DNA from 4 places in the Streptomyces sp. NPDC093149 genome. Region 2 is predicted to be linked to each of the others. Evidence: riboswitches for the same ligand, from Rfam matches in the RefSeq annotation. Region 2 holds a riboswitch; each other region holds the start of a gene.
The links. A riboswitch is a leader RNA that binds a small molecule or an ion and turns the genes downstream of it on or off. The one in region 2 is predicted to bind cyclic di-AMP.

Region 1: it holds a riboswitch for cyclic di-AMP, as region 2 does, so the genes downstream of both, ACIQCZ_RS03080 (NlpC/P60 family protein) here and ACIQCZ_RS25000 (transglycosylase SLT domain-containing protein) in region 2, are expected to answer to the same signal.
Region 3: it holds a riboswitch for cyclic di-AMP, as region 2 does, so the genes downstream of both, ACIQCZ_RS28125 (C40 family peptidase) here and ACIQCZ_RS25000 (transglycosylase SLT domain-containing protein) in region 2, are expected to answer to the same signal.
Region 4: it holds a riboswitch for cyclic di-AMP, as region 2 does, so the genes downstream of both, ACIQCZ_RS33440 (peptidoglycan DD-metalloendopeptidase family protein) here and ACIQCZ_RS25000 (transglycosylase SLT domain-containing protein) in region 2, are expected to answer to the same signal.

Annotation. Positions count from the first base shown of each region.
Region 1 covers NZ_JBIVON010000001.1:624,819-632,591, reverse strand. Annotated here, with positions in the region: gene pcrA (DNA helicase PcrA) at 1-1,451, opposite strand, end outside; cyclic di-AMP (ydaO/yuaA leader) riboswitch at 1,873-2,038, shown strand; gene ACIQCZ_RS03080 (NlpC/P60 family protein) at 2,045-3,193, shown strand; gene ACIQCZ_RS03075 (ABC transporter ATP-binding protein) at 3,907-4,716, shown strand; gene ACIQCZ_RS03070 (ABC transporter permease) at 4,713-5,474, shown strand; gene ACIQCZ_RS03065 (MerR family transcriptional regulator) at 5,490-6,281, shown strand; gene ACIQCZ_RS03060 (hypothetical protein) at 6,659-7,012, opposite strand; gene ACIQCZ_RS03055 (NlpC/P60 family protein) at 7,368-7,773, shown strand, end outside.
Region 2 covers NZ_JBIVON010000008.1:332,808-340,580, reverse strand. Annotated here, with positions in the region: gene ACIQCZ_RS25015 (hypothetical protein) at 30-449, shown strand; gene ACIQCZ_RS25010 (DUF305 domain-containing protein) at 550-1,224, shown strand; gene ACIQCZ_RS25005 (ABC-F family ATP-binding cassette domain-containing protein) at 1,314-2,975, opposite strand; cyclic di-AMP (ydaO/yuaA leader) riboswitch at 3,681-3,840, shown strand; gene ACIQCZ_RS25000 (transglycosylase SLT domain-containing protein) at 3,845-4,609, shown strand; gene ACIQCZ_RS24995 (DUF2461 family protein) at 4,745-5,395, opposite strand; gene ACIQCZ_RS24990 (hypothetical protein) at 5,416-5,733, opposite strand; gene ACIQCZ_RS24985 (APC family permease) at 6,072-7,469, shown strand; gene ACIQCZ_RS24980 (alkaline phosphatase family protein) at 7,637-7,773, opposite strand, start outside.
Region 3 covers NZ_JBIVON010000010.1:174,914-182,686, forward strand. Annotated here, with positions in the region: gene ACIQCZ_RS28095 (adenosylmethionine--8-amino-7-oxononanoate transaminase) at 1-905, opposite strand, end outside; gene bioB (biotin synthase BioB) at 898-2,064, opposite strand; gene ACIQCZ_RS28105 (8-amino-7-oxononanoate synthase) at 2,207-3,355, shown strand; gene ACIQCZ_RS28110 (DUF397 domain-containing protein) at 3,495-3,701, opposite strand; gene ACIQCZ_RS28115 (helix-turn-helix domain-containing protein) at 3,727-4,587, opposite strand; gene ACIQCZ_RS28120 (ATP-binding protein) at 4,792-5,223, shown strand; gene ACIQCZ_RS28125 (C40 family peptidase) at 5,356-5,829, opposite strand; cyclic di-AMP (ydaO/yuaA leader) riboswitch at 5,833-6,005, opposite strand; gene ACIQCZ_RS28130 (hypothetical protein) at 6,405-6,713, opposite strand; gene ACIQCZ_RS28135 (ATP-dependent Clp protease proteolytic subunit) at 6,721-7,356, opposite strand; gene xerC (tyrosine recombinase XerC) at 7,569-7,773, opposite strand, start outside.
Region 4 covers NZ_JBIVON010000015.1:3,599-11,371, forward strand. Annotated here, with positions in the region: gene ACIQCZ_RS33420 (helix-turn-helix domain-containing protein) at 1-564, shown strand, start outside; gene ACIQCZ_RS33425 (DUF6126 family protein) at 598-765, shown strand; gene ACIQCZ_RS33430 (tyrosine-protein phosphatase) at 787-1,599, opposite strand; gene ACIQCZ_RS33435 (alpha-galactosidase) at 1,825-3,924, shown strand; cyclic di-AMP (ydaO/yuaA leader) riboswitch at 4,215-4,375, shown strand; gene ACIQCZ_RS33440 (peptidoglycan DD-metalloendopeptidase family protein) at 4,379-5,320, shown strand; gene ACIQCZ_RS33445 (SGNH/GDSL hydrolase family protein) at 5,780-6,625, shown strand; gene ACIQCZ_RS33450 (STM4011 family radical SAM protein) at 6,957-7,773, opposite strand, start outside.

The DNA of each region.
Region 1 (7,773 bases), on a different contig from region 2:
CGCTTGGGCACATTGAGGATGCGGCGCAGCGGGACGGTGTCCTCGGGGTTGGCGAGAACCCGGAGGTAGGCCAGGACGTCCCGGACCTCCTTGCGCTCGTAGAAGCGCACGCCGCCGACGACCTTGTAGGGCAGGCCGACGCGGATGAAGATCTCTTCGAAGACCCGGGACTGCGCGTTCGTACGGTAGAAGATCGCGACGTCGCCGGCCTTGGCGTCGCCCGCGTCGGTCAGCCGGTCGATCTCGTCGGCAACGAACTGGGCCTCGTCGTGCTCGGTGTCGGCGACGTAGCCGGTGATCCGGGCGCCCGTGCCGGCGTTCGTCCAGAGGTTCTTGGGGCGGCGGCTCTCGTTGCGCTCGATGACCGCGTTGGCGGCGGACAGGATCGTCTGCGTGGAGCGGTAGTTCTGCTCCAGCAGGATCGTCGTCGCGTTCGGGTAGTCCTCCTCGAACTGGAGGATGTTGCGGATGGTCGCGCCGCGGAACGCGTAGATCGACTGGTCCGCGTCACCGACGACGCACAGCTCGGCGGGGGCGTCGCGCTCGCCGGCCGGGCCGACCAGTTCGCGTACGAGGGTGTACTGGGCGTGGTTGGTGTCCTGGTACTCGTCGACCAGGACGTGCCGGAAGCGGCGGCGGTAGTGCTCGGCGACGTCGGGGAACGCCTGCAGCAGGTGGACCGTCGTCATGATGATGTCGTCGAAGTCCAGCGCGTTGGCCTCGCGCAGCCGGGACTGGTACATCGCGTAGGCCTGGGCGAGGGTCTTCTCGAAACCGTCCGCGGCCTGGCCGGCGAAGGTCTCCTCGTCGATCAGTTCGTTCTTCAGGTTGGAGACCTTGGCCGTGAACGACTTCGGCGGGAAGCGCTTCGGGTCGAGGTCGAGATCGCGGCAGACCAGGGCCATCAGCCGCTTGGAGTCGGCGGCGTCGTAGATCGAGAACGACGAGGTGAAGCCGAGCTTCTTCGACTCGCGGCGCAGGATGCGTACGCACGCGCTGTGGAAGGTCATGACCCACATGGCGTTGGCGCGCGGTCCGACGAGCTGTTCGACGCGCTCCTTCATCTCGCCCGCGGCCTTGTTGGTGAAGGTGATCGCCAGGATCTGGCCGGGGTGCACCCCGCGCTCGGCGAGGAGGTGGGCGATCCGGTGGGTCAGCACCCGGGTCTTGCCGGAGCCCGCCCCGGCGACGATGAGCAGGGGGGAGCCGGCATGGACCACCGCGGCGCGCTGTTCGGTGTTCAGCCCGTCGAGGAGCGCCGCGGAGTCGACGACGGGGCGGTGCGCGCCGTCACGGTAGTACGCGTCCCTGGGCGGCGGGGGCCCGTCGAAGACGCCCTCGAAGAGGCCCTCCGGCACCGCTTCAGGTGCGGAGTCCTCGGGGGGCGGCGGGGGCTCTTCCTCCGAGTGCTGGAGGCCGGCCAGGAAGCTGTCGTCAAAGAGGCTGCTCATCGCTTGTCGAGTCTAAGGGCTGTCCCGTGATCCCCGGCGGGCGAACGACGACAGCTACGACGCCTCGCCGCGTCGCCGCAACGTCCGCATGCATCCAGTATGCGGACGTCCCTCCGCCTTGCGACGCACCGCATCCGGCGCCGCGTGCTGATCCACCAGGGACCGCGGGACAGCCCTCGGGTCGCCGCACCGACATGTGACTGCCGCTCGGCGCACCGCATCCGCCCGCCGGGCACGCAAAGAGAGCGGACATCCACGCCCCGTAAGGGATTCCGGGCCGCGGCCACGCTCGCCACCCCCGCCCCACAGAGGTCACGAAAACGTATCGGGCATATCGAACATCGACCTTCACAGCGGCACCACGGGTTGGCTACGGTGCTCGACCGGGTGGCCCGTACCCCCTGAGGCGAACCACGCCGAGCGGGCTCCCGCGCCGAATCCGGGCTGCCCTCACGGACGTCCGGAGCCGGGGACCCATACGCGTCACCGGGGTGAATCGGTCCTTATCCCCCACTCGGACCGTAGGGCAGCCTCCCGTTCCGCCCGAACCCGACAGCTGACCCGGCAGGCGGTCCACGGAAGGAGATGCCGTCTTGGCATCGCATCGCAAACCGCGTACCCGGGTGCGCACCACCACACCGGCCGTCGGTCTCACGACGGCCGCGCTGGCGTCCGTGACCCTGCTCTCCACGCAGAGCGCCACGGCGGCCCCCGCTCCGAAGCCCGGCATCGAGGACGTCCAGAAGAAGGTCGACGACCTCTACCGGGAGGCGGGCACCGCGACCCAGCGGTACAACCAGGCGAAGGAGGCCTCCGCCGCCCAGCGCGCCGAGGTGGACGCTCTCCTGGACGACGTGGCGAAGCGCGCCGACGAACTCAATGAGGCCCGCAGAACGCTCGGCGCCTACGCGGCCGCGCAGTACCGCACCGGGTCCCTCACGCCGAGCGCCACATTCTTCCTGGCCGACGACCCCCAGTCGTACTTCGACCAGAGCCAGCTGATGAACCGGATGACCGCTCAGCAGCAGAAGGCGGTCACGGACTTCCGCGCCCAGCAGGCGAAGGCCTCGAAGAAGCGCGCCGAAGCGGTGCGCAGCCTGGAGACGCTGACCACGACGCAGGCCACGCTGCGCACCAGCAAGCAGAACGTCCAGCAGAAGCTGGGCGAGGCGCGGACGATGCTGTCGAAGCTGACCGCCGAGGAGAAGGCGCGGCTCGCGGCGCTGGAGCGGAAGAAGGAGGCGGAGGCCGAGCGCAAGGCGGAGGAACTGGCGCGGCAGCAGGCCGCCGCCAAGGCGGAGGCGGACCGCAAGGCCGAGGAGGCCGCGAAGGCGGCGGGATCCGGCAGCGGTACGGGGGCGGGAGCCGGGACCGGCTCGGACAGCAGCGCCACCACCAAGGCGGAGAAGGTCCTCGCCTTCGCCAGGGCCCAGCTGGGCAAGCCGTACGTCTGGGGCGCGACGGGCCCGTCCTCGTACGACTGCTCCGGACTCACCCAGGCCGCGTGGAAGGCCGCGGGAGTCGACATCCCGCGCACCACCTGGGACCAGGTGAAGATCGGCACCAAGGTCGCCACGGCGGATCTGCGTCCGGGCGATCTCGTCTTCTTCTACGACGACATCAGCCACGTCGGCATCTACAAGGGCGACGGAATGATGATCCACGCGCCGAAGCCGGGCGCGAACGTACGCGAGGAGTCGATCTACTACATGCCGATCTACGGCAGCGTGCGGCCGGCCTAAGGGCTGGGCCGTGATCCGCGGTGGATCAGCGCGCGGCGTCGGATGCGGTGCATCGCAAGGCGGAGGGGCTTGCGCGTACTGGATGTATGTGGACGTTCCGACAACGCGGCGAGGTGCCATAGCTGTCGTCGTGCGCCCGCCGGGGATTACGGGTCAGCCCTTAGGCCCGCTCTTCGCTTGTAAGGCTGCTTCAGACCTGTCGGATTCTCAGCGTTCTGTCGTCGACTTGTCGTCTGCGACAGAACGCTGAGAATCGCTCCGTAGAGTGCACGACACGTGTCCCGGTTGCGGCTGCCGGCCACGCCGCCTGCTCTCGGGCCGCACCCGCCCCCATCCGGCAGGAATCCGTATCACCCGCCGCGGTGACAACCCGCCCTGCGGCACGGATCTCCGCATCGCCCCAGCGAACCGACTCCCCGGCAACAGCCCTCTGTTGTACTCGGTGCTGGTCCGGGCGGCAGGCTGCCGTGCAGATCGTCCGGCAGGGCGGTTTCGGGGTTCTCCACTCGTTGTAGCCGGTGCTGCTCCTACGATCCGGCCCGTGACGGACCCCGACTCCGAAAGCTGGACCAGGTGCGAGCGCGCACCGGCGCCAGCGATCGGGATGCCGTGGTCGGGGCCGGCTTGACCTTGACGCTGGGTCAACCCTCCATCCTTCCGGCAGGAGCTTCCTCACAGCCGACTGGAAAGCTCCGCGAAGGAGGCAGATGACCATGGTGACCCAATCGATCGCCGGTCCGGCGATTCGCGTGCGGGGTCTGGAGAAGTCGTACGGGAAGCTCGAAGTGCTGCGCGGCGTGGACTTCGACGTGACACAGGGCGACATCTTCGCCCTGCTCGGCTCCAACGGGGCGGGCAAGACCACGACCGTGAGGATCCTCGCCACGCTCCTGAAGGCCGACGCGGGGACAGCCGGCGTCCAAGACTTCGACGTCGCCACGCAACCGGCGAAGGTGCGGGAGTCCATCAGCCTCACCGGGCAGTTCGCGGCCGTCGACGAGATCCTCAGCGGTCGGGAGAACCTCGTACTCGTCGCCCGACTGCGCCACCTCAACGACCCGGGCACTGTCGCGGATGACCTGCTGAGGCGCTTCTCGCTGACCGAATCCGGCACGCGGCAGGTGTCCACGTATTCCGGCGGGATGCGCCGTCGGCTGGACATCGCGATGAGCCTCATCGGGAATCCGTCGGTGATCTTCCTGGACGAGCCGACGGCCGGGCTCGATCCCGAGGCGCGCATTGAGGTGTGGGATGCGGTCAAGGAGCTCGCCGGCCATGGAACGACGGTGCTGCTCACCACGCAGTATCTGGACGAGGCCGAGCAACTGGCCGACCGGATAGCAATCCTCCACCAGGGTCGGATCATCGTGAACGGCACCCTCGCCGAGCTCAAGCAACTCTTCCCGCCTGCCAAGGTCGAGTACGTCGAGAAGCAGCCGACCCTGGAGGAGATCTTCCTCGCGGTCATCGGCAACGGCGACAAGAGCGACACCACCGGCACGACAACTGGGGGACAAGGATGACCGCGTACTTCTTCAGTGACACTGCCGCGCTCACGGGGCGGACCCTGCGCCATGTCACACGCAGCATGGACACCATCATCACGACCGCCATCACGCCGGTCGCCATGATGCTGATGTTCGTCTACGTGTTCGGCGGCGCCATTGATACCGGGTCGGTTTCGTACGTGAACTACATGCTGCCCGGCATCCTGCTCATGACCATCGCGTCGGGCATCTCCTACACGGCATACCGGCTGTTCACCGATGTGAAGAGCGGGATCTTCGAGCGATTCCAGTCCATGCCGATCGCGCGGTCAGGTGTGCTGTGGGCGCATGTCGTCACCTCTCTGGTCGCCAACCTGATCGCGCTCGTGCTCGTCGTGGGCGTCGCTGTGCTCATGGGCTTCCGCTCGGGGGCAGGAGTGTCGGCATGGCTTGCGGTCGCAGGCATCCTGCTCTTGTTCACCCTGGCGCTGACCTGGCTCGCCGTGATCCCCGGGCTCTCCGCATCGTCGGTCGAGGGAGCGGGCGCGTTCGCCTACCCGCTCATCTTCCTGCCGTTCGTCAGCTCGGCGTTCGTGCCCACAAAGACGATGCCCGGCCCGGTGCGCTGGTTCGCCGAGAACCAGCCGGTGACGTCGATCGTCAACACGATCCGCGGCCTGTTCGCCCAGCGGGCGGTCGGCGACGACATCTGGACCGCCCTCGCCTGGTGCGTCGGCATCCTCGTCGTGGCGTACGTCTTCGCGATGGCCGCCTATCGCCGGAAGATCGCCTGAGGCAGTCTGAGACCCATGCTCACCATCAGCCAGCTTGCGGCGTACGCCGGGGTGACGGTGCGGGCGGTACGCCATTACCACAAGGTCGGGCTGCTGCCCGAGCCCGAGCGCGACCGGTCCGGGTACCGGATCTACGATGCCGCCGCGGTCGTGCGACTGATCCGGATCCGCACCCTGGCTGATGCGGGCGTGCCGCTGGCCAGGGTGCAGGAACTCCTCGATGCCGACCCGGAGGATTTCACCGGCGGTGTCCAGGAGATCGACAAGGATCTGCGCGCCGAGATCCGGCGGCTGCAGAACACCCGCAGCCGGCTCGCCCGGCTCGCCGCCGGAGAGCACCTGGCGCTTCCGCAGAGCGTCGTGGGCTACCTCGACCGACTGCGCGGTCTCGGCGTCGGGGAGCGGTACATCGAGCTGGAGCGGGATGCGTGGATCATGATCGCCGCGCAGGTGCCGGACCTGATCGACTCCGTGATGACCAAGAAACACGAGGAGCTGGACGACCCCGACATGGTGAGGCTCTACGGCTTCTTCACCGGGGAGCCCGACTGGCTGGCCGACGATCCACGGATCGTCGAGGTCGCCAACGTCCTGGAGCGCCTGATGATTCGCGCCGTGGAGGCCGGCGAGGCGGGTGCCGACGGCTTCGACGATCAGTTCGTCGCCCTGATGGACTCAACCATGCTTGAGTCCGCACCGGGCGCCGAACTGGTGCTGGCGATTCTGAAGGAGCGTGGCTGGAGTGGCTGGACCCGCATCGAGCGAGTACCTGCCGACAGGCTCAACGCTGAGCTGCCGCCGTCTTGAAGGCAGGTCAGGGTCCTGGTGTGACGTCGTCCAGGGTGCTCGTGCCGGCTGTCCTATCGCCTCTTGGGCCAGCCCAACGGCCTGGCCACCGCCAGGGACCGGACACGGCAATGAGAAAGCCGCGCGGACAAATCGATGAGAAGTGATGACGAACGCCCGGCCCACGGGAACCCGACCGGACAAGAATGCTGAGAACCTACATCGCTCCCCCGCGGTCGGCGCGTGGGACGGTCCACGCGCCGGCCGGGCCGGGCACCGCCCCGGCGCCGTGCCGGTCGCGATCCGCAGACCTCGGGGCGCGACACTCGAAGCTCAGGACTCGGGACCCGGACCGCGGCCCCCGGCCGCCGGGCCGCGGTCCGCAGGTCCTCGGGCCCTCAGGTCCAGAGCGTGGCGATGAAGATGTTGGCGAGCGTCAGCCCGCCCACCGCCGCGAAGGCGCCCTTGTCGACCTTCTCCTCGTCCCGCTTGACGTAAACGAGTGCGAGGATGACGACCAGGAGCAGCAGCTTGACCCCGATCTTGATGTTGTTCACGTGGTGGCCGTCGGCCTCGTTGAGCCCGACCAGCGCGACCCCGGTGACCAGCATCGTCAGCGCGCCGTGCAGCATCGCCGGGACGAACCGGGCCGTGCCCGCGCCCATCGCCTTCATCTGGGTCAGGAAACCGCCCAGCAGCGAGGCGATGCCGATGATGTGCAGGGCGACGAAGACATGAATGAGTACGTCCATGAGGCCGCAGCCTAGCCCCGCCCATATCACCACTCCGCAGGCAGGTGCGGCTTCCTGGCGCTTCACTCGTGTCTGCACCAATTGCCTGACTCTGTTGTCATTTTTCCGGTCAGATACAGACAACGCCGCGCCAAATTCGGGCAATAAGCGTCATTACGACTCTTACCTGTGCCCCGGGTTTAGCGTCCCTGAGCAGGTGACCGTCTTCACAGCCGCTCCGCCCCCGGACGGCACGCCGGTCACCCCGCCGGGATCCGGCGGTGGGCCGCCCGGCTGTGGGTGACCCGCCACCGGATCCCGGGCGGGCCCGCCGGTAGTCCCCGTCGGGCAGTCGCCAGGAAGGACGCACGCCCCCGTGGCAGCGCATCGGAAACCCAAGCAGCGCCCGTACACCGGCTCTGCTGCCCGCACCGCAGCCACCCTCGCCTTCGCCGGGGCCGCCACCGCTGCCGCTCTGCCAGGCTCCGCGCACGCCGACCCCCAGCGCACCCCCGCCCAGGTCAGGTCCGAGGTGGACCGGCTGTACCACGACGCGGAAGTCGCCACCGAGCAGTACAACGGCGCGAAGGAGAAGGCCACCGCCGCCGCCGAGGCCGTCGACACCCTGCGTGACGAGGCCGCCCGCCGGACCGAGCGCCTCAACGCCTCGCGCGACGCGCTGGGTTCGCTCGCCGCCGCGCAGTACCGCACGGGCGGCCTCGACCCCGCGCTGCAACTGGCGCTCTCCTCCGATCCCGACCAGTATCTGGAGCGCGCGTCGT
Region 2 (7,773 bases):
ACCCGTACGACCGAGCATGCGAGGCAACCGTGGACCGCAGACGTGCGCGCACACCGGGGGCGTCCCGGCTGCTCGTGCTGTGTGCCGTCCTGTGCGGTCTGTTCCTCATGCACGGGGCCCCGTCGAGCGCCGCCGAGGGCTGTCACGGCACCACGGCGGCGGGCTCGGGCATGCATATGTCAATGACGGCGAGTGCGGCCCATACGGCCGTGCCGGACGAGCACGGCCCGGCGCACGCTGCAGCCGTCACGCCGGGGACGAGCGGTGAGTCGTGCGTATTCACCCATGCGCGCGACCGGCTGCTGCCGCTGCTCACGGCGCTGGGCCTGGTGGTCCTGGCCCTGGCGATGCCCGGGAGACGGCGCACGGAGGTGCGCGGACCGGCACGGCGGGGGCCGCCGTTCGCCGGCAGGGATCTACTGCTCCAGGTGTGCGTCGCGCGGACGTGACAGGTGTTCGCCGTTCCCGGCCGTCCGGCCGGACGGCCGGATTCCCCTGTCCCTTTCGCGCGCCACCGACGTGGCGCAATCCACCTGGAAAGAACGTGTGATGTCCGTTTCTTCGTCCACCACCACCCGTCGCCGCTCGCTCGCGGCCGCCGGCACCGTCGCCGCGCTCGCCCTGGCGCTGGCGGCCTGCGGCTCCTCCGAAAGCTCCAAGTCCGACAGCTCGTCCATGCCCGGCATGGACCACGGCTCCGCCACTGCCACCGCGTCGGCCGCTGCCGGCGGGACGTTCAACGCTGCGGACGTGGAGTTCGCGCAGCAGATGATCCCGCATCACCAGCAGGCCATCGAGATGGCGAAGCTGGCCGACGGCCGCGCCGCCGACCCCGAGATCAAGACACTGGCGGCAGCGATCGAGAAGGCCCAGGACCCCGAGATCAGCACCATGAAGGGCTGGCTGAAGTCCTGGGGCAAGCCGCTGCCCGCGGCCTCTGCCTCGATGGGTGACATGCCCGGCATGGACCATGGCTCGAACGGCTCGGGAATGCCCGGGATGATGTCCGACCAGGACATGAGCGGCCTCGAGGCAGCCAAGGGCAAGGACTTCGACAAGAAGTTCGCCCAGCTCATGATCGGCCATCACGAGGGCGCGGTCACCATGGCCGAGACCGAGCGGAAGAAGGGCGCCAACGCCGACGCGAAGAAGCTCGCCGATGCCGTCATCACCGCCCAGACGGCCGAGATCGAGAAGATGAACAAGATCATCGCCAGGCTCTGACCCCTGCCGGGGGTGCGGGCCTCGGCCTCACGCGGCCCGCACCCTCTTCCGTGCGTGTTCCTCGGAGCCATCCGACAGGCTCTGACTGTTCAGCCCGCTTCCGACGCCGCGAGCAGGTCGCCCACCTCCTCCGCGGTGGTGTCCTGGAGCTCCTCCCCGAGGACCAGCCAGCGGGTGATGCCGACCGATTCGAGGAACGGCAGGTCGTGGCTCGCGATCAGCAACGCACCCTCGTAGGACGCAAGTGCGCCGGTCAGCTGCCGCACGCTGGCGATGTCGAGGTTGTTGGTCGGCTCGTCCAGCATCAGCAGCTGCGGGGCCGGTGCGGCGAGCATCGCCGCGGCGAGCGCGGCACGGAAACGCTCTCCGCCGGAGAGGGTGCCCGCCGGCTGTTCCGCGCGCTTGCCCTGGAACAGGAAGCGTGCCAGCTGGGAGCGGATGTGGTTGTCGGTGACTCCGGGAGCCATCCGGGCCACGTTCGCCGCGACGCTGAGCTCGTCGTCCAGCACATCCAGCCGCTGCGGAAGGAATCGCAGTGGTACGTGCGTCCTGGCCTCGCCGGACAGCGGAGCGAGCTCGCCGGTGAGGGTGCGCATCAGTGTCGTCTTGCCGGCACCGTTGCGCCCGACGAGTGCGATCCGCTCGGGCCCGTGCACATGGAGGTCGCCCTGCTGCAGTCTGCCGAACCGGGGGCGCAGTTCGTGCAGGCTCAGCACGGTGCGGCCGGTGGGAACAGCGGTGCGGGGGAGGCTCACACGGATCTCGGCATCGTCACGGATCGCGTCCGCGGCTTCCTCATGGCGGTCGCGTGCCTCGCTGAGCCGATCCTCCTGGAGGCCGCGAAGCCTTCCCGCGGACTCCTGCGCGGACCGCTTCCGGCGGCCGGCGAGGATCTTCGGGAGCCCCCCGTCGGCCTCCGTCTTCCTGCCCTGACGCCGACGTCGTGCCAGCTTCACCTCGGTTTCCTCCAGCTCGCGCTTCTGGCGGCGGACATCCGCCTCCGCGGCGCGCAACATCCTTCCGGCGGCCTCCTGTTCGATGCTCAGGGCTTCCTGGTAGGCCGACCAGCCACCGCCGTACCAGTTCACGGAACCGGACCGGAGTTCGGCGATGCGGTCGACGCGCTCCAGCAGTTCGAGGTCGTGGCTGACCACGACCAGCACGCCGGAGCGCCAGTTGTCGACGGCCTCGTAGAGCCTGCGCCGGGCGAGCACATCGAGGTTGTTGGTCGGCTCGTCCAGCAGAAGGACGTCGGGACGTTCCAGCAGCAGTGCGGCCAGGCGCAGGAGAACGGTCTCGCCCCCGGACAACTGGGCCACGGTGCGGTCCAGTTCGATGCTGCCGAGTCCCAGGGAGCCCAGGGTCGCCACGGCCCGTTCCTCGACGTCCCAGTCGTCGCCGATCGTCTCGAAGTGCCTCTCGTCCACGTCCCCGGCTTCGATGGCGCGCAGCGCGTCGCGCCGCTCGGCGATGCCGAGGGCCGCGTCCACACGCAGCGTCGTGTCGAGGGTGATGTTCTGCGGCAGGTAGGCGAGGCTGCCGCCGACCGCCACCGATCCCTGGGAGGGGCGCAGCCGCCCGGCCAGCAGTCGCAGCAGGGTGGACTTGCCCGCGCCGTTGGTACCGACGAGTCCGGTACGGCCCCGGCCGATGCTGAGCGAGAGGCCGTCGAGGACGGTCGTGCCGTCCGGCCACTGGAAGGACAGAGCGGAGCAGGTGAGCGAAGCGCTGGGGGCAGTGGGTGTCGCCATGGTGATCCTCGCAGTCGCAAGCGTGGTGAAGGGGGGCTTCGTATGCGAGCACCACGCAGCGACCGTGCCGAGAAGGAGGGTGCGGCGGTCCGGAAGGTCGAAGGACTGCTGAGGCACCGAGGTCGCATCCACGCGGGGTCACGGGCAGGGGGAATCACTGCTACTGCGTGACGGGGGCGTACGGCACGAGCCGTACGGCGCGATGTTCGCGAACCTCAGATGCGCAACGTCCACCTCTATCGGAGACAACAGGGCCGCTTGGAACGATAACGAGCCGCAGGACGAAAGGCAAAGCCCCGAGGTGACGGGGCCGTTCCGGACGCGGTCGGTCCGCCGAGCGGTGCGCAGGGGCGAAGCCCCTGCGAGCAAGAAGTCAAATGTCACCGTATGACCGATTTGCAAAAAATTAATAACTTCGTCAATAAAGAGGCTTTCTCCACCTGCTGCACCATTTGGATGTCGAAAGAAATGTCCCTTTTGCGACTTCGTGGTGCGAGTCACGTTCAAGGGTTCGAGGGTCTCGGCGACCGGTGCGCTTCCCTTCTGCGCAAGGGAATTCAGCCGCACGGTGTGAGGTGGATTACTGCGAATTCCATTGATCGATCTTGCAAATGAAATGTGATCCAGAAATGAGGGCTTGTTCCTTTCGGCGTTTCTCGCCTACGGTCACCGTCAATCCGGACGGAACGCCAAATCCTGCCGCCGTCCGAGAATCCGACCCATCTCGTCTACGGCAGGAGCGGGGGACCCAGGTAAGCCGCCGGTCCGGTATCCGGAACGGCTCGGGGTGAAGTCGCATTCGCGTGCGGCCGGACATCTCCAGTCCGAACCCGACAGCTCACCTCGCAGGCGACGGAGAGGAATTCAGCATGTCCATAACGGGTAAGCACGATCGTCGCAAGTCCACTTCGCTGACCCGTGGCTTCATCGCCGCGGCCACCGGCGGAGTCGCCCTCGTACTTCCGCTGGTGGGTGTCGGCTTCGCCTCCGCCGCGCCGGCGCAGGCCGCCACCGCCTCCAAGGCCGTGACGTCGAAGACCGCCACCGCCAAGGAGGTCTCCGCGCAGAAGGCTGCGCCCGCAACGTATTCCGTGATCGCCGGCGACACCCTTGCCAAGATCGCGAAGGCGCATTCCCTCAGCGGTGGCTGGCAGAAGCTGTACGCGGACAATCGAGAGGTCGTCGGCGACAATCCCGGACTGATTGTCCCGGGCATGACGCTGACAATCGGGGCAGCCACCCCCGCCGCGACCACCGCGAAAACCGCCGCTGTATCGGCCGCGACCACGTCGGCGGCAAAGCCCGCGACGTACGCGAACAATCTGGACGGCTGGATCAGGGAGGCGCTGGCCGTCATGGCCCAGCACGGCATCCCCGGCAGCTACGACGGCATCCACCGCAACATCATGCGTGAGTCCTCCGGCAACCCGCTGGCCATCAACAACTGGGACTCGAACGCCGCCAAGGGAACGCCCTCCAAGGGCCTTCTGCAGATCATCGACCCGACGTTCCGTGCCTACCACGTGCCCGGCACGTCCATGGACAGCTACGACCCGGTCGCCAACATCACCGCAGCGTGCAACTACGCCGCCGACAGGTACGGCTCGATCGACAACGTCTTTGGGGCGTACTGACGCACAGCCGCACCGAAAGGCGGTTCAGGGCCGACGGGTGGCGAGAGGCCGGGACTTCTCCCGGCAACGGATCACCCACCGGTCAGGGACCGCCTTTCGGCGGTTCGTCGGCCGGAGCCGCACACGGCGACGACGTCACGTGGCAGGCTGGCAGGGGCCCGGAACGGTCACGTGGCGGGCGAGCCAGGACAGCAGGGGTGCCAATTCCTCCGCCGCCACGAGCACGGAGTCGACCAGCGCAGCCGTGTGCTGTGCGCAGTCCCCGCCGAGGGGGCGGGCAGCGGATACCGAGCGGTGCCGAAGGAGAGCGGCGCGCGGATGACCGGCGTCGTGACCACGCGGTACGCGCTTCATGACGTCACCGGTGATCTCGTACCCTCGCGCCTCCAGGGCCTCGACGGCGCGCACCAGCTCCGGTCCGCTCTCCCGCGCGGCAACTGCCGTACGGAACAACGGGATCTGCCCCGGATCCGGATAGTCCCAGCCACCGTTGATCCGGAGCCCGTCGAGATCGAAACGCAGGCCGATCCGGACATTGCGCGCGATCCGGATCTCCGCCGCTTGATGCTGCCACCACCACGGATCCTTGCGGAAACCCCAGACGGAGAAGTCCTCGTACGCCCGGTCCGCGTCCGCCACATCGTTCAGCAACGCGATCATGGGCTGCCGGACGAGGCGTTCCCGGTCCTTCCGGAGTTCCTCGCGCGCTTCCCGCGAAGGTGCGCCCTCCAACCGCAGAAGCAACTCGAATGCCTGCTCTGTCCAGCCGCTGAACGCTCCGCTCATGCGGAGGATCCTAGGGCGCGTCACTCCTGGGCGCTCTCCGTGGGCCGTTTCGAACTCCGGGGCGGCGGTCTGGGCACCGTGGCCGCTTCCCCCTCCCGAACGGACCGCACCACCGCGTCGTGCAGACGCCGGCTGTCGTCCTCCGAGCAGCACGGCACCGGACTGCCCGACATGGTGAACCAGTCGATCGCCCCTGTGTACTGCACAGTCACCTGGGCCATGTCATCGGCCCAGGTCGTGTGAACCGTCAGATCCCCGGACAGGACGCCGACCTCTTCCGTGAGCACGCCACCGTGCCCGGAGAACACACCGCGAGTCGTCCATGACGCCCAAGCCATGTACCCAGGCTGGCACCAAGGCGGTGGATGCGCGACCCGCGGCACCCCGGCATCGCGGCGCCCCACCCTTCCGGAATGCGAAACGGGCAAAACTTTCCCCGGGATCCGGCTGCGGTTCCCGTACCCGCCGATCCCCAACAGATTGACGCACTCTTAACGCCAAACAGTCGGATCCTGCTTCCGAAACAACGAATTCCGAAGGTGAACAGCTCTTGACCTGCGGAACTCGTCAGGATTGCATGTCGCGCTGGGAGCGATGAAACCACTCACCACGTCCTCGTCTGGAGGCGATACCGCTCCCGTGCTCAGACACCGCACCTGTTGATCGGAATCGCACGATGACCGAAACGCTCAGCGCTCCCCAGGCGCTCGCGCCGGCGACCGGCCCCACCCCACAGAAGCTCAAGCGTTCCATCGGCGTCGTGGGCGGGACACTGCTCACGCTGTCCTGCGTGACGCCCGCCTCGACCCTCTTCGTGGTCGTTCCGGACCTGTTCTCCAGCCTCGGCACATACACCGCCCTCACTATCGCCATCGGCTCACTGCTCTGTATCGCGGTCGCCTTCTGCTACTCGGAGCTCGGCACCCTCATTCCGAGCGCGGGCGGCGAGTACGCCATGGTGTCGACCATGGCGGGACGGCTGGCCGGGTGGCTCGTCTTCGTGCTCTCCCTGCTGGTCGTGATGATCGTGCCCCCGGTCATCGCCATGGGAACGGCCGACTACCTCGCCCCCGTCGTGCACATTCCGGCCCCCGCCGCGGGCGCCGGCGTCATGGTGCTCGCCACCCTCGCCGGTCTCCTGGACCTGCGCGCCAACGCGTGGATCACCGGGATCTTCCTCGTCCTGGAGGTCATCGCTGCGGGCGTCGTCGCCGTTCTCGGGTTCGCGCACTCCGAGCGTGGGGCCTCCGCGCTGGTGCACGGGTCGGTCGCCTCGTCGAGCGGAACGACTTCCACGGTCACCGCGATGATGGTGGTCTCCGGGCTCGCGATCGCGCTCTTCATCACCCAGGGCTTCTCCACGGCCGTCTACCTCTCGGAGGAACTGGAGAACCCGCGGCGCAACGTCGCCCGTACCGTGCTCGCCACGCTCGCCATCTCCACGGCGGTCATCCTCGTCCCGGTCATCGCCATCACGCTCGGCGCTCCGGACCTCGCGGCCCTGACCTCCGGGGACCTGAACACCATGGTCGCCGCCTGGTCCAACTCGGCCGTCGGCACGTTCGTCAGCCTCTGCGTCGCTCTCGCGATCATCAACGCGGGCATCGTCATGGTCATCCAGAACTCACGGGTCCTGTTCGCCTCCGCCCGCGACAAGGCCTGGCCCGAGCCGGTCAACGCCGCGCTGTCCCGCCTCGGCCGGTTCGGCTCCCCGTGGGTGGCGACCCTGGTCGTCGGCGTTCCCGGAGCGGCGCTCTGCTTCGTCAACCTCGACACCCTGTACGGCGTCACCGGCGTCTCCGTCACCGGCATGTATCTGCTGGTCGCGGTGGCCGCCCTGCTCTGCCGCCGCGGCGCGCACCGTGAGGCACCGGCCTGGCGCATGCCGCTGTGGCCCGCGATCCCCGTGCTGCTCATCGCCGTGCTCGCGTACATCCTGGCCCAGCAGGAGGTCGAGTACCTGCTGTGGACCGGCGGGATCACGGCGGTCGCCACGCTCTACTGGGTGCTGTACCTGCGCCCCCGCGGGGAGACCCGATGGCTGGTCAGCATTCCGGAGGACGTGCAGTCCTGACCACACCGGACGACGGGGGCAAGAACCGTGTTCCCGCTCCGGCCGCCGAGCCGTGACCCCGGGGAGGCCGGGGCGACGGCGGGCGTCATCGGCCGGCGTGCCCGGTGCCAGGACGGTGCCGGGCACGGCGGCTCCGGCGCCGCGGGAGTCCGCGGCGCACACCGCTGTCAGTTCCAGATACCGGTGATGTCGGATGCCGAGGCCGCGTGGCCGGCGTGTGTCGTCAGCCCGGCCAGGTCCTCCAGGGTGCGCAGGACGTCGTAGTGGTCGTAGGTGGCACCGCTGGAGCTGCCGGGGATGACGT
Region 3 (7,773 bases), on a different contig from region 2:
ACCCGTGAGGTGCACAGCGTCGCCGCCATCGTCAGATAGCCGCCGGTCAGCGCCTTGCCCACGCACATGACATCGGGCGAGACGCCCGCGTGACCGGCGGCGAACAGCTTCCCCGTACGGCCGAAGCCCGTGGCGATCTCGTCGAACACCAGCAGCACGTCATGCGCGTCGCACGCCTCGCGCAGTACGCGCAGATAGGCGGGGGAGTGGAACCGCATCCCGCCCGCGCCCTGCACCACCGGCTCCACGATCACCGCGGCCAGCCGGTCGGCGTGCTCCGCGATCAGCTCCCGCAGGTGGCGCACGTACGCGGCATCCGGCTCCGTGTCGTAACCGGCCGGCGGCTCGTCCGCGAAGACCTGCCGCGGCAGCACACCCGACCACAGCCCGTGCATGCCGCCCTCGGGGTCGCACACCGACATCGGGTGCCAGGTGTCCCCGTGATAGCCGCCGCGCCACGTCAGCAGCCGTTGCTTCTCGGGCCGCCCGGCCGATCGCCAGTACTGCAGACACATCTTCACCGCGACCTCGACCGACACGGAGCCGGAGTCGGCCAGGAAGACATGCCGCAGCGGCTCCGGGGTGATCTCGACCAGCCGGGTGGCCAGCCGTACGGCGGGCTCATGGGTGAGCCCGCCGAACATCACATGGCTCATCCGGTCCAGCTGACCGCGTGCCGCCTCGTTGAGCACCGGGTGGTTGTAGCCGTGCACCGCGGACCACCAGGACGACATGCCGTCGACCAGTTCGTCGCGCCCGTGGGCCGGTTCGGCGAGCCGGAGCCGGACCCCGGACGCCGACTCCACGACCAGCGGCTCCTGACGCCCGGGCATCGGGCCGTACGGATGCCAGACATGGGCCCGGTCCAGCGACCGCAGCTCGGCCGGGGAGAGGAGCTCAGGCATTGGGGGCGAGCTCCGTCCCCGCCCCGCGACGACGGACCGCCACCAGATCCGTGCGTGCGGCCGGGACCTCATCGGTCTCGGCGACGGCCTCCCCGGGCCCGTCGCCGCAGGGCGCGCACCCGCCGTCGTGCGCACCACAGCCACCGCCCGGCCGAGCGCGGTGGGCGGGCAGGGTCGTCGTCCCCGCCCCCTCCACCTCGAAACCGGCGTCCGCGATCATGTCCAGATCCGCCTGCCCCGCCTGCCCCTCACTGGTGAGGTAGTCGCCCAGGAAGATGGAATTGACCAGGTGCAGGGCGAGCGGCTGCATCGAACGCAGATGCACCTCGCGCCCGCCCGCGAGCCGTACCTCCACATCCGGACAGACGAACCTGACCATCGCCAGAATGCGCAGACACCGCTGCGGGGTGAGGTTCCATTCCTTGGCCAGCGGGGTCCCCTCGAACGGGATGAGGAAGTTCACCGGCACCGAGTCCGGGTCCAGTTCGCGCAGCGAGAAGACGACATCGACCAGATCGGCGTCGCTCTCACCCATCCCGGCGATCAGCCCGGAGCACGCCGAGAGCCCGGCGGCCTGCGCCTGCTGCACGGTCTCCACCCGGTCCGCATAGGTGTGGGTGGTGGTGATGTCGCCGTACGTGCCCTCGGACGTGTTGAGGTTGTGGTTGTAGGCGTCCGCGCCCGCCGAACGCAACCGCTCGGCCTGTCCGTCGGAGAGCAGACCGAGGCAGGCGCACACCTCGATGCCCTCGTGTCGGTCCTTGATCGCCTCGATGGTCTCCGACACCCGGTCCACATCACGGTCCGTCGGACCACGACCGCTCGCCACCAGACACACCCGCTTGGCGCCACCCGCCACCCCGGCCGCGGCGGCCTTCGAGGCCTCGTCCGGTTTCAGCCAGGTGTACTTGAGGATCTCGGCCTTCGAGCCCAGCCGCTGCGAGCAGTACGAGCAGTCCTCGGGGCAGAGCCCGGACTTGAGATTGACCAGATAGTTCAGTTTCACCCGTTGCCCGAACCACTGACGGCGCACCTTTCCGGCCGCGGCCACCACTTCGAGCAGATCGTCGTCCGAGGTCGCCAGCACGGCGAGAGCTTCTTCACGGGTCGGCAGTTCGCGCCGCAGTCCCTTGTCCACCAGCGTGTTCAGGAGGTCCATGGCATCGATCCTGGCCTACGGCACGGCCCGCGGCCAAGGAGGAACCGGACAACAGCGCGCGTCGAGGGTGTGTGTATTGCCACACCATGACCGGCTGCTCCCCCGGTTAGCCTCTGTGAGCTGCCTACAAAAGGGACCGCTTATGCCCTTCGACCCGTTCGACTGGATCGACGACGAGGCGCGCCGCCGTGCGGACGCCGGACTCGTCCGCACGCTCCGCCCCCGGCCCGCCGAACCGGAGCTCCTGGATCTCGCGAGCAACGACTATCTGGGGTTGACCCGGCACCCCGAGGTCACCGCCGCCGCTGCGGAGGCCGCGCACCGGTGGGGTGGGGGTGCGACCGGATCGCGGCTCGTGACCGGCTCCACCGCGCTGCATGCCGAGTTCGAGGATCAACTGGCCGACTTCTGCGGCTTCGAGGCGGCACTGGTGCTGTCCTCGGGCTACGCGGCCAATCTCGCCGCCCTCACCGCGCTCGCCGGCCGTGGCTCGCTGATCGTCTCCGATGCCGGCAACCACGCCTCGATCGTGGACGGTTGCCGGCTCTCCCGGGCCGAGACCGCCGTCGTGCCGCACGCCGATCCCGATGCCGTGCGCAAGACCCTGCGGGCACACGCGGGGCGCGCGCTGGTGGTCACCGACTCGGTCTTCTCGGTCGACGGCGACGCCGCGCCACTGCCCGAACTGGCCGATGTCTGCCGGGCGGAGGGCGCCGCACTGCTCGCCGACGACGCGCACGGCTTCGGTGTGCTGGGGGAGGGCGGTCGAGGTGCGCTCGCCGCCGCCGGGCTTGCCGGCGGCGAGGGAGTCGTCACCACACTCACCCTCTCCAAGTCCCTGGGAAGCCAGGGCGGAGCGGTACTCGGCCCGGCCCCGGTCATCGAACACCTGGTCAACACAGCCCGTACGTTCATCTTCGACACGGGACTGGCACCGGCCGCCGCGGGTGCCGCCCTGGCCGGCCTGCGGCTGATCGGCCGCGAGCCGGAGCGCGCCGCCAGGGCCCGGACCGTGGCCACCGCGCTGTACGAGGGACTGACGGCGGGCGGACTGCGCGCAGCACGCCCCGACGCGGCCGTGGTCTCGGTGCGGGCGCCCTCGGCGGAGGCGGCTGTGCGCTGGGCGGCCGACTGCCGCACCGCGGGCATCGCGGTGGGTTGCTTCCGGCCGCCGTCCGTGCCGGACGGCGTCTCCCGGCTGCGGCTGACGGCGCGGGCGGACCTGACCGACGAACAGATCGCCACGGCTGTGGCGGTCGTGCGGCGAACCGCCCCCGTCGACCGGCCCTGACGGCCGACCGGCCGTGCCGACCGGCCTCCTCCGCGGAGGCCGTCAGCCTGCCGAATACAGGGGCGGACTCCCCCCTCGGAACCGCCCCATCGGCCGGCCGATGGGGCGGGCGGACCACCTCTGTGGGCGGTCGTACCCGTCAGCCGGCCGAACGCCGGTGCAGGCCGGAGACGAAGGTGGTCCAGGCCGCCGCGGAGAACCGCAGTGGTGGCCTGGAAACGTCCTTGGAGTCCCGTACGGCCAGCCGCCCGTGACCGAACGGCGCGGCTTCCACACAGTTGTTCATGCCCGTGCTGCGGCTGCTGCGCCGCCACCGTAACTCGTGCTGTGCGAGGCAATCCGACATGACGCCCCTCTCGGGCAGTCCGGGGTCACTGACCGTCGCGGTCGATCGCGGCGATCAGCTCCAACGAGTGCTGCGGCGACAGCGCATGTGCCTGCATGGTGCGGAAGGCCGAGCTGTACGCCTCAAGGTCTTCTTTCCGCTCCAGGTAGAGGCTACTCGTCAAATGGTCGAGAACTACCACGTCCAGATCAGAAGTGTTCGGAAATGAGAAGATAACGAAAGGCCCGGTGAGGCCGGCATATCCGCCGACCGAGAACGGCAGTAACTGGAGTTCCACATGGGGCAGTTGAGCCACCCGGGCCAGATGGCGCAGCTGGTTCCTCATCACCAGGCGCCCGCCGACCTCGCGCCGCAGCACCGCTTCGTCGAGCACCGCGCTCAGCCGCAGCGGCGGATCGGTCCGCAGCACCCCCTGGCGGGCGAGCCGCACCTCCACCAGGGAGTCCAACTGGCCGGCGGGTAAACCGTCCAGCGAAGCCCGGGTTACCGCGCGGGCGTAGTCCGCCGTCTGCAGAAGTCCCGGCATCACCGAAGTCTCCAGGGTCCGCGCGGTCCGCGCCTGCGACTCCAGGCTGATGAAGTCGCGGTACTGCGGAGGAATCAGACCGCGATAGGCATGCCACCACCCGGTGCCGCCACCGCCCGCCGAGCCCGCCAGAGCCTCCAGGAGCGTCCGGAGCCGGGTGTCGTCCACGCCGTACGCGTCCATCAGTCCGGCCACATCGGCCGGGCGCACCCCACTGACACCGGTCTCGATCCGGCTCACCTTGGACTGGTGCCAGCCGAGCATCCGCGCGGCGTCCCGACTGGTCAGTCCTGACGCGTGGCGCAGACTCCGGAGCTCCTCCCCGAGCTTGCGGCGTCGTACCGCAGGGCCGTACTGCATGCGCGGCCTCCCTCCCTCTCGTGCCGAGCGGACAGTGTGGCGCCCGCATCCGGTTTCGCGTGGCAGGGTTCACCGCATCGAGCGACAGATATATGCATATCTTGGTGGATCGCCGTCGCGGAGGGCAGCATCGATGGCAATCTGGCGCGAAGCGCAACCGGGACCGATCCCGCATCGGTCCGGGTGGGAAAGGGACGGCTCGCCATGGCAGACCATCAAGAAGCAAGCCTCACTCTGCCGAGCGATCCGGCCTCGGTTTCGGCGGCCCGGAAACATGTGGCCCGGGTGCTCACCGAATGGGGCCTGACCGCCGACACCGAGTTCGCCGACAGTATCCGCCTCATCGTCTCGGAGCTCGCGACCAACGCCGTCCAGCACACCTTCGGACAGTCGCCCACCTTCACCGTGGAACTGAGACTGGAGCAGGAGGAACAGCTGTATCTCGGGGTGACGGACAGCCACCCGCGCTGGCCCCGTAGGCTGCCCGCCGCCGTTCAGCAGGACAATGGGCGCGGCATGGTGATCATCCGATGTCTGGCCAAGGAGTGCGGCGGCCGGCTCACCGTCACCCCCACCGCCGACGGCGGCAAGACGGTCTGGATCGCGCTTCCCTGGAGCATCCCCGTGCAGGGCTGACCGAGGGCGGGAGCGAGCGCGCCGCGTCGGGCCAGGCGACCGCCCCCACACCGGTGACGGCGGGTCAGCGGCACGGGACGGTGCACCGCCGGCGGATCGCGGCCGGAGGACGGCCAGGATCCGCCGGACGGATCAGCCGACCCGCCCGTAGTAGACGCTCCTCGTCCAGATCTTCTCCAGCCGGACCACCGCACCGGTCCTCGGCGAGTGCCAGATCTTGCCGTGGCCGGCGTAGATCCCCACGTGGTAGACGCTGCGACCGTAATGGAAGAAGACCAGGTCGCCGCGTTTCCTGTGCGAGGCCGATACATGGCGGGTCTTGTTGTACTGCTGCTGGGCGGTGCGGGGGAGCCTCCTGCCCGCCTTCTTGAACGAATAGACCGTCAGCCCCGAACAGTCGAAGCGGCTGGGGCCGGTGGCCCCCCACCCGTACGGCGCGCCCTTCTTCGACGCGGCGATGTTCAGCGCCTTCATCGAGAGAGTCGCCGCTTGGGCCTCCGGCGCGGCGCCCGGGGCGAGCATGGTGCCGCCGACGGCGGCCAGAGTCAGAACCGAGGCCGTACCGGCCCGGACGAGCAGAGACGGGACATGAACCTGCGCAGTCATGCGCAACCCTTCGTCAGCCGCCTGTGAAGGATGACCTGTCGGGTTCGGGCTGGCGAAGTTGCCCGGCCGCGCTCGGCGGCTTCACCCCGAGGGTCGACCGGTGATCCGGTCGACCCGTTGTGCTCGGGTCCTCCACTCCTGCCGATCCACTTCTGTCGACCAGGCATCCGGACGGCGGCAGGACTCGGCGTCCGCCCGGACCGCCCCGTCGCGGTGGCGGGGGCTTGTCGTCCCAGGGATCTTGACTCACCGACTGCCGGATTTCCGAGGGGAAACAGCGATTTGTGAGGCTCCTCACGACTGACCCGTTCGGGTGGAGGTGATGAATTCGGAGGCCGGGTCGCTCACCGGGAACCCTCCCGTACCAGCGGTGGAATCATTGATTCCGGTCACTGGTCATCTGAAAAGCGCAAGTTGAGATATCCCGCGCGAGGGGGGCTTCCTACGCCGAACGAGCGAGGAATTTCGACGTGCCCACCGGGCGTGTCGTGTACGGGAGTTGGCCGAATCCAGGCTGCCGGCCGGGCCGTCGGAGCCGGCCGGGACCCGGCGGCGGCGAGGCCGGTGGAGGCTGATCAACTCGGCGGAGCGGGGGGTATGGTGACGCGTCCGGCCCGCCGCTCCCCGTCCAGTACGCGCAGGGCCCGCGCCAGGGTTCCCGCGTGGATCTGTGCCTCGCCGCGTTCATGCATCGAAGCGAGGGCATCTCGCAGCGCGCCCGCCCGGGACACCAGTGCCTGCGCGGCGCGCAGCGCGCCATAGGTGTCGCTGCCGCGGGCCGGATTGATGCGGCCCAACTGGTCGAGGACTTCGAGGTAGCGGTCGATGAAATCCCCCTCGGCGCGGGTCAGTGCGGGCAGTTGTGGCAAGTGTGGTGGCTGCACCGGGCGTTCACCTCGTGCCGTGTGGGGGGAGCGATGACTTCCGGTTCTGCGTGAGGTGGTCCACCATGCCGTACGCCTTGGCGCCCGGCGCGTCGAGAATGAGGTCGCGCTCGATGTCGGTGGCGATCTGCTCGGCGTCACGGCCGGTGTGGCGGGCCAGCAGTGTGATGAGCATCTCGCGGATGCGTTCCAGTTCCCGGGCCTCGATCTCCAGGTCGGAAGGCTGGCCTTGCACCGGCTCGCCGAGCGCGGGTTGCTGAACGACGACCCGGGCTCCCGGCAGTGCGTGCCGTCGGCCCGGAGCGCCCGCGGCGAGCAGTACCGAGGCGCAGGAACCGGCCTGGCCGAGGCAGAAGGTCTCCACGTCGCAGGTGAGGTACTCCATCGTGTCGTAGATCGCGGACATGGCTCCGAACGAGCCTCCGGGGGAGTTGATGTAGAGGGAGACGGGTCGGTCCGGAGCGTCATGTTCCAGATACATGAACTGGGCGATCAGGTCATTGGCCGCGGTGTCGTCGACCGGGGTGCCCAGGAACACGATCCGCTCGGCGAGCAGCTTGGAGTACGGGTCGAAGGTGCGGGTTCCGCTGGTCGTGCGCTCGGTGAACTCGGGCAGTACGTAGCGGGCGCTGGGACGGAACAGCATGGGTGATGCCTCTCCTCCGGGTCTGTACGCAGTCCGCGTATCCAGGTCTGTGCGGGGCCTGCGCGAGCTTCTGTAAAAAATGTACAGGACGTACAGACGGTTAGAATGGAGAGCGCAATCTAGTGATCCACTCGGAGTCCCAGGTCAGAAGCTGTTTCAGCTGTTCGCCGTGGGCGCATATCTCACAATCTGTCACGCCGTCTTGGCCATCAGGCCGCTTCGCCCTCACTGCCGAGTAGAGAAGCGAGGTGGCCCGAGGTGACATGGAGGTCCTCGTGGCTCGGGTGGACGTACACCCGCTTGGTGAAGTTGGCGTTGGCATGTCCGGCCCATGCGGCGAGGACGACGTCCGGCACGCCGTTGACGGCAAGAAACGTGAGGCACGAGTGGCGTGCGTCGTAGAGCCGGACCTTC
Region 4 (7,773 bases), on a different contig from region 2:
GCGCCACGCCTGCGCGATCTGCGCCGCGGCCGTGGTCTCACCCTGGAGACCGCCGCCGAGCGGGCCGGGCTCTCGCCCGCCCATCTCTCCCGGCTCGAAACGGGCCGTCGTCAGCCTTCGCTGCCGATGCTCCTCGGTCTTGCCAGGATCTACGGTACGACGGTCTCCGAACTGTTGGGCGAGACGCCCCCGGAACGTGACGCGATCATCCGTGGCGGAAGGTTCGACGGGGCCGAGGCCGACGGCTGGATGTACCGGCGGGCCGGCGGTGCCGGCCGGGCGATGCAGGCGCTCCGCGTCCGGGTTCCGCACGGTGCGCAGGGCGACCTCGTGCGCGTCCATCCCGGTGAGGAATGGCTGTACGTGCTCGCCGGGCACCTGAGGGTCACGCTCGGGGACACCGTGCACGATCTCGCCCCCGGTGACAGTGCGCACTTCGACTCGCTCACCCCGCACCGGATCACGGCCGTCGACCGTGACGGTGCCGAGCTGCTCTTCGTCCACACCCTGCTGCAGAGCCCCGCCGCCGAGCTGTGCCTCGGCAGCGGTATCCACCGTCGCTGAGACCGGTCCGTCCGGTCGCCAGAGAGGACTGTCATGTCCGATTCAGAGAACTTCGACCCGCTCGGGTCCAGGAAGAACTACGAGGCCCAGGAGCGGAAGTTCCCGCGCGGTGTGGTCATCCGGCTGTTCGCCTACCTCATCGCCGGACACATCTTCGCGGCCTTCCTCTACCTGCTCTTCGCGGTGGCCGGCAAGGGCTGACCACCGCGAGGGGCGGTCGGGCTACGCCTCGTCGAGGAGCTGCTCGTGCAGCCGCTCACGGGTCTCGGGGGCCATCTTCAGCCCCTCGGAGAGATAGCGGTCGGTGCTGCCCCAGGTCTCCTCGATGGTCGCGAAGGCCGCGTCCAGATAGGCGGCGTGGGCGCCGAAGAGGGGATTGAGCAGCTCCATCACCTCGGGCGACATGCCGTTCGCCGAGGTGTCGCCGCGGTGCACCCGGTAGCGGCGGTGGGCGTCGTTGGACTTGAGGTAGTCGGCCTCGATGGCCTCGCGCTCGACGCCGACCGCCAGCAGCGACACCGCGATCGACAGACCGGCCCGGTCCTTGCCCGCCGCGCAGTGCATCAACGCCGGAACGCTGTCCTCGGCCAGGGCGTGCAGCACCCGGCTGTGTTCGGCGGTGCGGTCCAGGATGATCGAGCGGTACGAGGCGATCATCCGGTTCGTGCCCTTGCCGTCGCCGAGGACCGAACGCAGCTGGTCGAGATCGCCGTCGCGGACCATCTGCCAGAACTCGGCGCCGTCGGCGGGGTCGGAGAGCGGGATGCTCACGTTGCGTACGCCCGGCAGTTCCACGTCCAGGCCGTCGAGCCGGTGGTCGGCGGCGTTGCGGAAGTCGAAGACGGTGTGCAGACCGAGACCGCCGAGAAACGCGGCGTCCTCGGCGGTGGCGTGCGCGAGGTGACCACTGCGGAAGAGCCGTCCGTACCGCACCCGCCGGCCGTCAGCGGTGGGCAGTCCGCCCACATCGCGGAAATTGCGGACACCCGCCAGTTCGGGTTCCGTCGACGGGATCTGCGGCAACTGCTGCGTCACAGGGACTCCTGGGGTGTCTGGCGTCGACGCGAGTCGCCGACAAGGCCACTTCCGCGACGATACGACATTGATTCCTCAGGCAATCATCTCGGCCATTCCTTGTCGATACCTCGTGAACCTCCTTGCTCCGGTGGTGAATCCGTCCGGTGAATTCGTCGCGAGACCGTTGCCCGTCTGCCCGACGACGGTCGATGATGTGCGGAAGTGTTGGAATGTGGGGGAGTGATGATCGAGACTGGCGACAAGGGCCGGACCTGGCTGCTCACGGGGGCGAGCAGCAGCTACGCACTGCGCATCACCGAGCGGGACGAACTGATCCATCTCCACTGGGGGCCGCGGATCTCCCTTGCCGCGGCCGAGGCCCTGGCATCGGCGCCGGAACCACCGGCCAGGGGGTTCGAGTCCTGGCTCGACGGCCGTGAGGAGTACCCCGTGGAGGGCGGCCCGCGGTTCGTCCGCCCGGCTCTCTCGGTGCGCACCTCCGAGGTCCGTGGCACGGAGTGGGCCTTTGCCGATGCCGTGGTGGACGGGGACGAACTCCGCATCGGCTTCACCGACTCCGTGCACCGGCTCGCGCTCACGCTGCACTACCGGATGCGGAACGACTCCGATGTGATCGAGCGCTGGGCCACCGTCGCCCACGCCGGCCCCGACGGCCCGCCGCTGGAACTGCTGCGCGCCGATGCCGCCGCCTGGGCGCTGCCCGCCCGCGACGGCTGGCGGCTGAGCCGACTGCACGGCCGCTGGGCGGCGGAGTCCCGGCTCGCACGGGCGGAGCTGACGTACGGCGAAAGCGTCATCTCCAGCAGGCGTGGCCATACGGGCCACCAGTACCTGCCGTGGGTCGCACTCGATGCCGACGGGGCGGCGACCGAGGAGAGCGGGGAGGTGTACGGATGCGCGCTCGGCTGGTCCGGGTCGTGGCGGATCTCCGTGCAGCGGCTCCCCGACGGGCTCGTGCAGATCACCGGCGGTGCGGGCTACGACGACTCCGGGCTGCTGCTGCTCGGACCGGGGGAGTCCTACGTCACACCCGTCTTCGCCGGGCTGTGGAGCGCGGAGGGGTTCGGCGGGGCGAGCCGGGCCTGGCACGCCTGGCAGTTGGCCCATGTGATCCCGGACGCCGAGAGTCTGCGGCCGGTGCTCTACAACTCCTGGGAGGCGACCGGCTTCGACATCTCGCAGGAGCAGCAGCGCGCCCTCGCCGAGCGGGCCGCCGCGATGGGGGTCGAGCTGTTCGTCGTGGACGACGCGTGGTTCGGCCGGCGCACCAGTGACCGGGCGGGGCTCGGGGACTGGACGCCGAATCCGGACCGCTTCCCCGGCGGGCTGAAGCCGCTCGCCGACGAAGTGCACCGTCTCGGTATGCAGTTCGGCATCTGGGTCGAGCCGGAAATGGTCAATGCCGACAGCGATCTCTATCGTGCACACCCGGACTGGGTGCAGCACTTCCCCGGCCGGACCCGTACCGAGTTCCGTAATCAGCTGGTGCTCAATCTGGCCCGCACCGATGTGCGGGAACATCTCTACGGGCAATTGGACACGCTGCTCTCCAGTGCGCCCGTCGACTATGTGAAATGGGACTTCAACCGCTCCTTCACGGATGCGGGCTGGCCCGGCGAGGAGTATCCGCAGAAGCTCTGGATCGAGCATGTGCACGCCCTCTACGAGCTGATCGACCGACTCCGGGCCGCGCACCCCTCGGTCGCCTTCGAGTCCTGCTCGGGCGGCGGCGGCCGGATCGATCTGGGGATTCTGTCCCGTACGGACCAGGTATGGACCTCCGACAACACCGACCCGCTCGACCGCCTCGCCATCCAGGAGGGCTTCGGCCAGATCCATCCGGCCCGGGTGATGGCCGCCTGGGTCACCGACAGTCCGAACGTCCAGCTCAACGACCGGGTCAGCTCGTTGCGCTTCCGCTTCGTGAGCGCGATGGCCGGTGTGCTCGGGATCGGCGGGGACCTCACCGAATGGAGTGAGGGGGAACTCGCCGAGGCGCGGGACTGGGTGGGTCTCTACAAGGAGATCCGGTCGGTGGTGCAGCACGGCTCCCTGTACCGGCTGCGCGCCCCGCGGGGCGGACTCGGTGCGGTCCAGTACGTCCACGGGGAGGAGAGCGTGGTCCTGATGTGGCTGGAGGCGCAGAGGTACGGGGAGCGCCCCCCGGCCCTCAGGCTGCGCGGGCTCGACCCCGCGGCGACGTACACCTGCCTGGACACCGGGGCGGTGCACCACGGCTCGGTGCTGCTGCACCAGGGGCTGCACACCGGGCTTCGTGGGGATCTCGACGCGGGGGTCCTGAGGCTGCGGCGCGAGCGATGAACATGCCATGTCCGTAATGCGCAGATTTCGTACGAACTCGCACTGTTTGTCGGGTAGATGGCCGTCCTCTCGTGAGCGGGATCATATCCGTGACGGTGTGTGCCGACGGGGTGGTCGGGTATTCCGTGCGCGGCGCGGAAATTCAAGATCCTTGATCCACGGAGTGTGACCGGAATTCCGCGCCGAATTCACGGCGCGGATTCCGGTGCGGAACCGGTGGCTTGTTCTCGCCGTCCCGACTCGCTTACGGTCGCCGTCAATCCGGTCGGACCGCCTAATCCTGCCGCCGCCCGGAATTCGCACCCACTCATCGTGTGGCAGGAGCGGGGGAACCAGGTAGGCCGCCGATCGGAGAAATCCGGCCGGCTCGGGGTGAAGTCGCGCTCGGCGCGGCCGGGCATCTCCAGCCCGAACCCGACAGCTCACCTCGCAGGCGCCGGAGAGGAAACACCCCATGCCCATATCGGGTAAGCATCGTCGTACGAAGTCCAGCGTCATCGCCCGTGGTGTCGTCGCCGCAGGCGCCGGTGGCGCCGTCATCGCGCTGCCGCTGCTCGGCGCCACCGGTGCCCACGCCGCGGAACAGGCCGCCCCGGCCGCCGCCGCGCAGTCCGCCTCCGTTGCCGCGCACGCCGCCCCGGCCCGGCCGGTCGCGCAGCAGCAGCCCGCCACCACGACCTACTCCGTCGTCTCCGGCGACTACCTGTCGAAGATCGCCGCCGAGCACAAGATCGAGGGCGGCTGGCAGAAGCTGTACCAGGACAACCGTGAGGTCGTCGGTGACGACCCCGGCCTGATCTTCCCGGGCATGAAGCTGACGCTCGGCGGCAAGGCGTCGGCCGACGACGCGGCCACCGGCGCCGGTGCGGGATCGGCCCTCCCCTCGAAGGCCCCCTCGGTTCCCTCGTCGGTCGTGGAGAAGTCCGCCCCGGCCAAGTCCGCCCCGGCCAAGGAGTCCAAGACCTCCGCCCCGGCCGCCCAGCGCAGCAGCTCCGGCTACGTCCACCCGGTCCCCGGCAACCACACCACCGGTTACCGCGCCTCCGGCTCCAACTGGTCCAGCGGCAGCCACACCGGGATCGACTTCCCCGTCTTCACCGGTACCAGCGTGAAGGCCATCACCTCCGGCACGGTCGTCACCGCCGGCTGGGGTGGCGCGTACGGCAACCAGGTCGTCATCAAGCACGCCGACGGCCACTACTCGCAGTACGGTCACCTGTCCTCGATCTCCGTGTCGGCGGGCCAGTCCGTGAGCACCGGTCAGCAGGTCGGCCTCTCCGGCGCCACCGGCAACGCCACCGGACCGCACCTGCACTTCGAGGTCCGCACGGGCCCGGCGTACGGTTCGGACATCGACCCGATCGCCTTCCTGGCTTCGCACGGCATCTACGTCTGAGCCGAGCAGCCGGGCAGTTGAACAACCGGCGTCCTTCGTCCGGATCGGGCCGGATCGGCGTGCCGGGCACGCGAGACCGGCGTGATCCGGGCGAAAGGACCTGGGGGTGACCCGAGCCACACAGAAGGGGTGGTGCGCGGCGGCGCACCACCCCTTCTGCTCAGACCGACCGGCACATGGGAGGCGGCGTCGCGCGGCTGGGCACGCGCATTTGCGGCGTTGTCGTCGGTCGACAACTCCCCCATAGCCCGAAAGGCATGGGAGGGGCCCCCTCCGCGTTGCCTCCCTCCTCCGCCTTGCAGCCGCACGCACCCAGCCGCGCTTCTTCTTCCACCCCCCCATGTGTCGGTCGGTCTTATTCCCTCTTTACCGAAACCTGACCGGGTGGTCTATCTCACCACCCGTCAACCCCTTATTACGGTCGCGTAGGTCACATTCGGCGGTGCAGGATAAGCGTTTGTGGCAGACGATTCGAGAAATAATCAACGTGGCGTCATCAACCGACATGGTGTCATCGGGTCGTACGCGGCGATTGGCGACAGCTTCACCGAGGGGGTCGGCGACCCCGGCCCGGACGGAACCTTTGTCGGCTGGGCGGACCGGTTCGCGGTGCTTCTCGCGGACCAGCTCCCGGACCCCGGTACGGCGACGGACACCGAAGGCTCCGCGCACGGGAATTTCAGGTACGCCAATCTCGCCGTACGCGGACGACTCCTGGACCAGATCGTCGAGGAGCAGGTGCCGCGCGCCAAGGAGCTCGCACCCGACCTGGTCAGCTTCTGCGCGGGCGGCAACGACATCATCAGGCCCGGCACCGACCCCGACGACGTCGCCGAGCGCTTCGAGCGTGCGGTGGCGGAGCTGACCGGATCGGTCGGCACCGTCCTGGTCACCACCGGCTTCGACACCCGTGGCGTTCCCGTGCTGCGCCATCTGCGCGGCAAGATCGCCACCTACACCGCCCATGTGCGGTCCATCGCCGACCGTTACGACTGCCCGGTCCTCGACCTGTGGTCGCTGCGGTCCGTTCAGGACAGGCGCGCCTGGGACGACGACCGGCTCCATCTGTCGCCCGAGGGACACACCAGGGTCGCGCTGCGAGCCGCCCAGGTCCTCGGCCTCGACGTGCCGGCCGACCCCGACCAGGAATGGCCCCCGCAGGCACAGCGCGGCACGCTCGAAGTCCGGCGCGACGACATCCACTGGGCGCGCGAGTACCTGGTGCCGTGGATCGGCCGTCGGCTGCGGGGCGAGTCCTCCGGCGACCACGTCGAGGCGAAGCGGCCGGACCTCCTGCCGCTCTAGTGCTGCGACCGGAAAGGTTCACCGGCTCGCGACGCCCGGCACGGCACCTCGCCGCGTTGTCGCATCACCCGAGTACGTCCCGTACGAGGGCGATCCTCCCCCTTGCGACGCACCGCACCGGACGCCGCGAGCCTCCCGGCAAACCTTTCCGGCCACAGCACCAGCTGTATTGCCCTGTGACCGGAAGGTTTCACCGGCTCGCGGCACCCGGTACGCACGGGCGTACTGGTCGCACGTGCAGGCGTACTGCCCTGTCGGGCAGTGAGCCGCCCGTCAGGGGGCGTCCGCCACGCCACCTGTGGTTCCCTCGTTCGCCGGACGGTCCTGAGGTTCAGGACCGTCCGGCGAGGGACGACAACGGGGGTGCCGGTATCCGCTCCAGCACTCCGCCCGCGAAGACGTCGTACAGCGGCAGCGTCTCCAGATGCACATAGCCGATGTGGCAGTCGCAGACGGCGAGCGGACAGGCCCGCGGGCCGAGCGAGCGGCGATAGCTTCCGTCGTAGAGGTTGCCCAGCTCCGCCGGGACGAAATGGCAGCGGCGCACCGTGCCGTCACCGTCCACCGAGATGACCGACTCGCCCGTCCGGCAGGGCAGCCCGGCCGACCGGTGCGGATGCCTGCTGTACGGGAAGAGCGGGTCGAGGGCCGTCCAGCGATCCGCCTCCTGGTCCGTGTAGCTGTGCCCCTCGGCGGCGTTCACCCAGAGATAGACCTCGTCCGGCAGCGCGGCCCGCAGCCGTCGCGCCTCGTCGAGATGGCCGTCGAGACCGACGACCCCGACGCTGTGGCGGATGCCGAGCGCGGTCAGTTCCCGGCACTTGGTCAGGAACCGCTCGTACGGCGTCTGCCCCGGGTGGTACGTGCACCAGAGCGCGATCTTCTCGCGACCGGCGTCACCCGCCTCGGCCAGCCAGCCCGTACGGCTGCTGAGGTTGGTCTGGATCGCGACCCGGCCGATGTGGGGCAGCCGCGCCAGCTCCACCAGCGCACGGCGGTACCAGGAGCGGACCAGACCCTCGCCCCACGGCGTGAACAGGACCGAGAGCCGGTCGCCGGTCTGCGCGGCAGCCCACGCCGTGAACCGCTCCAGTGCGGCGCGGTCGGCACGCAACTGCTCCCGGCTGTCCCGCCGCTTGGCGAACGGG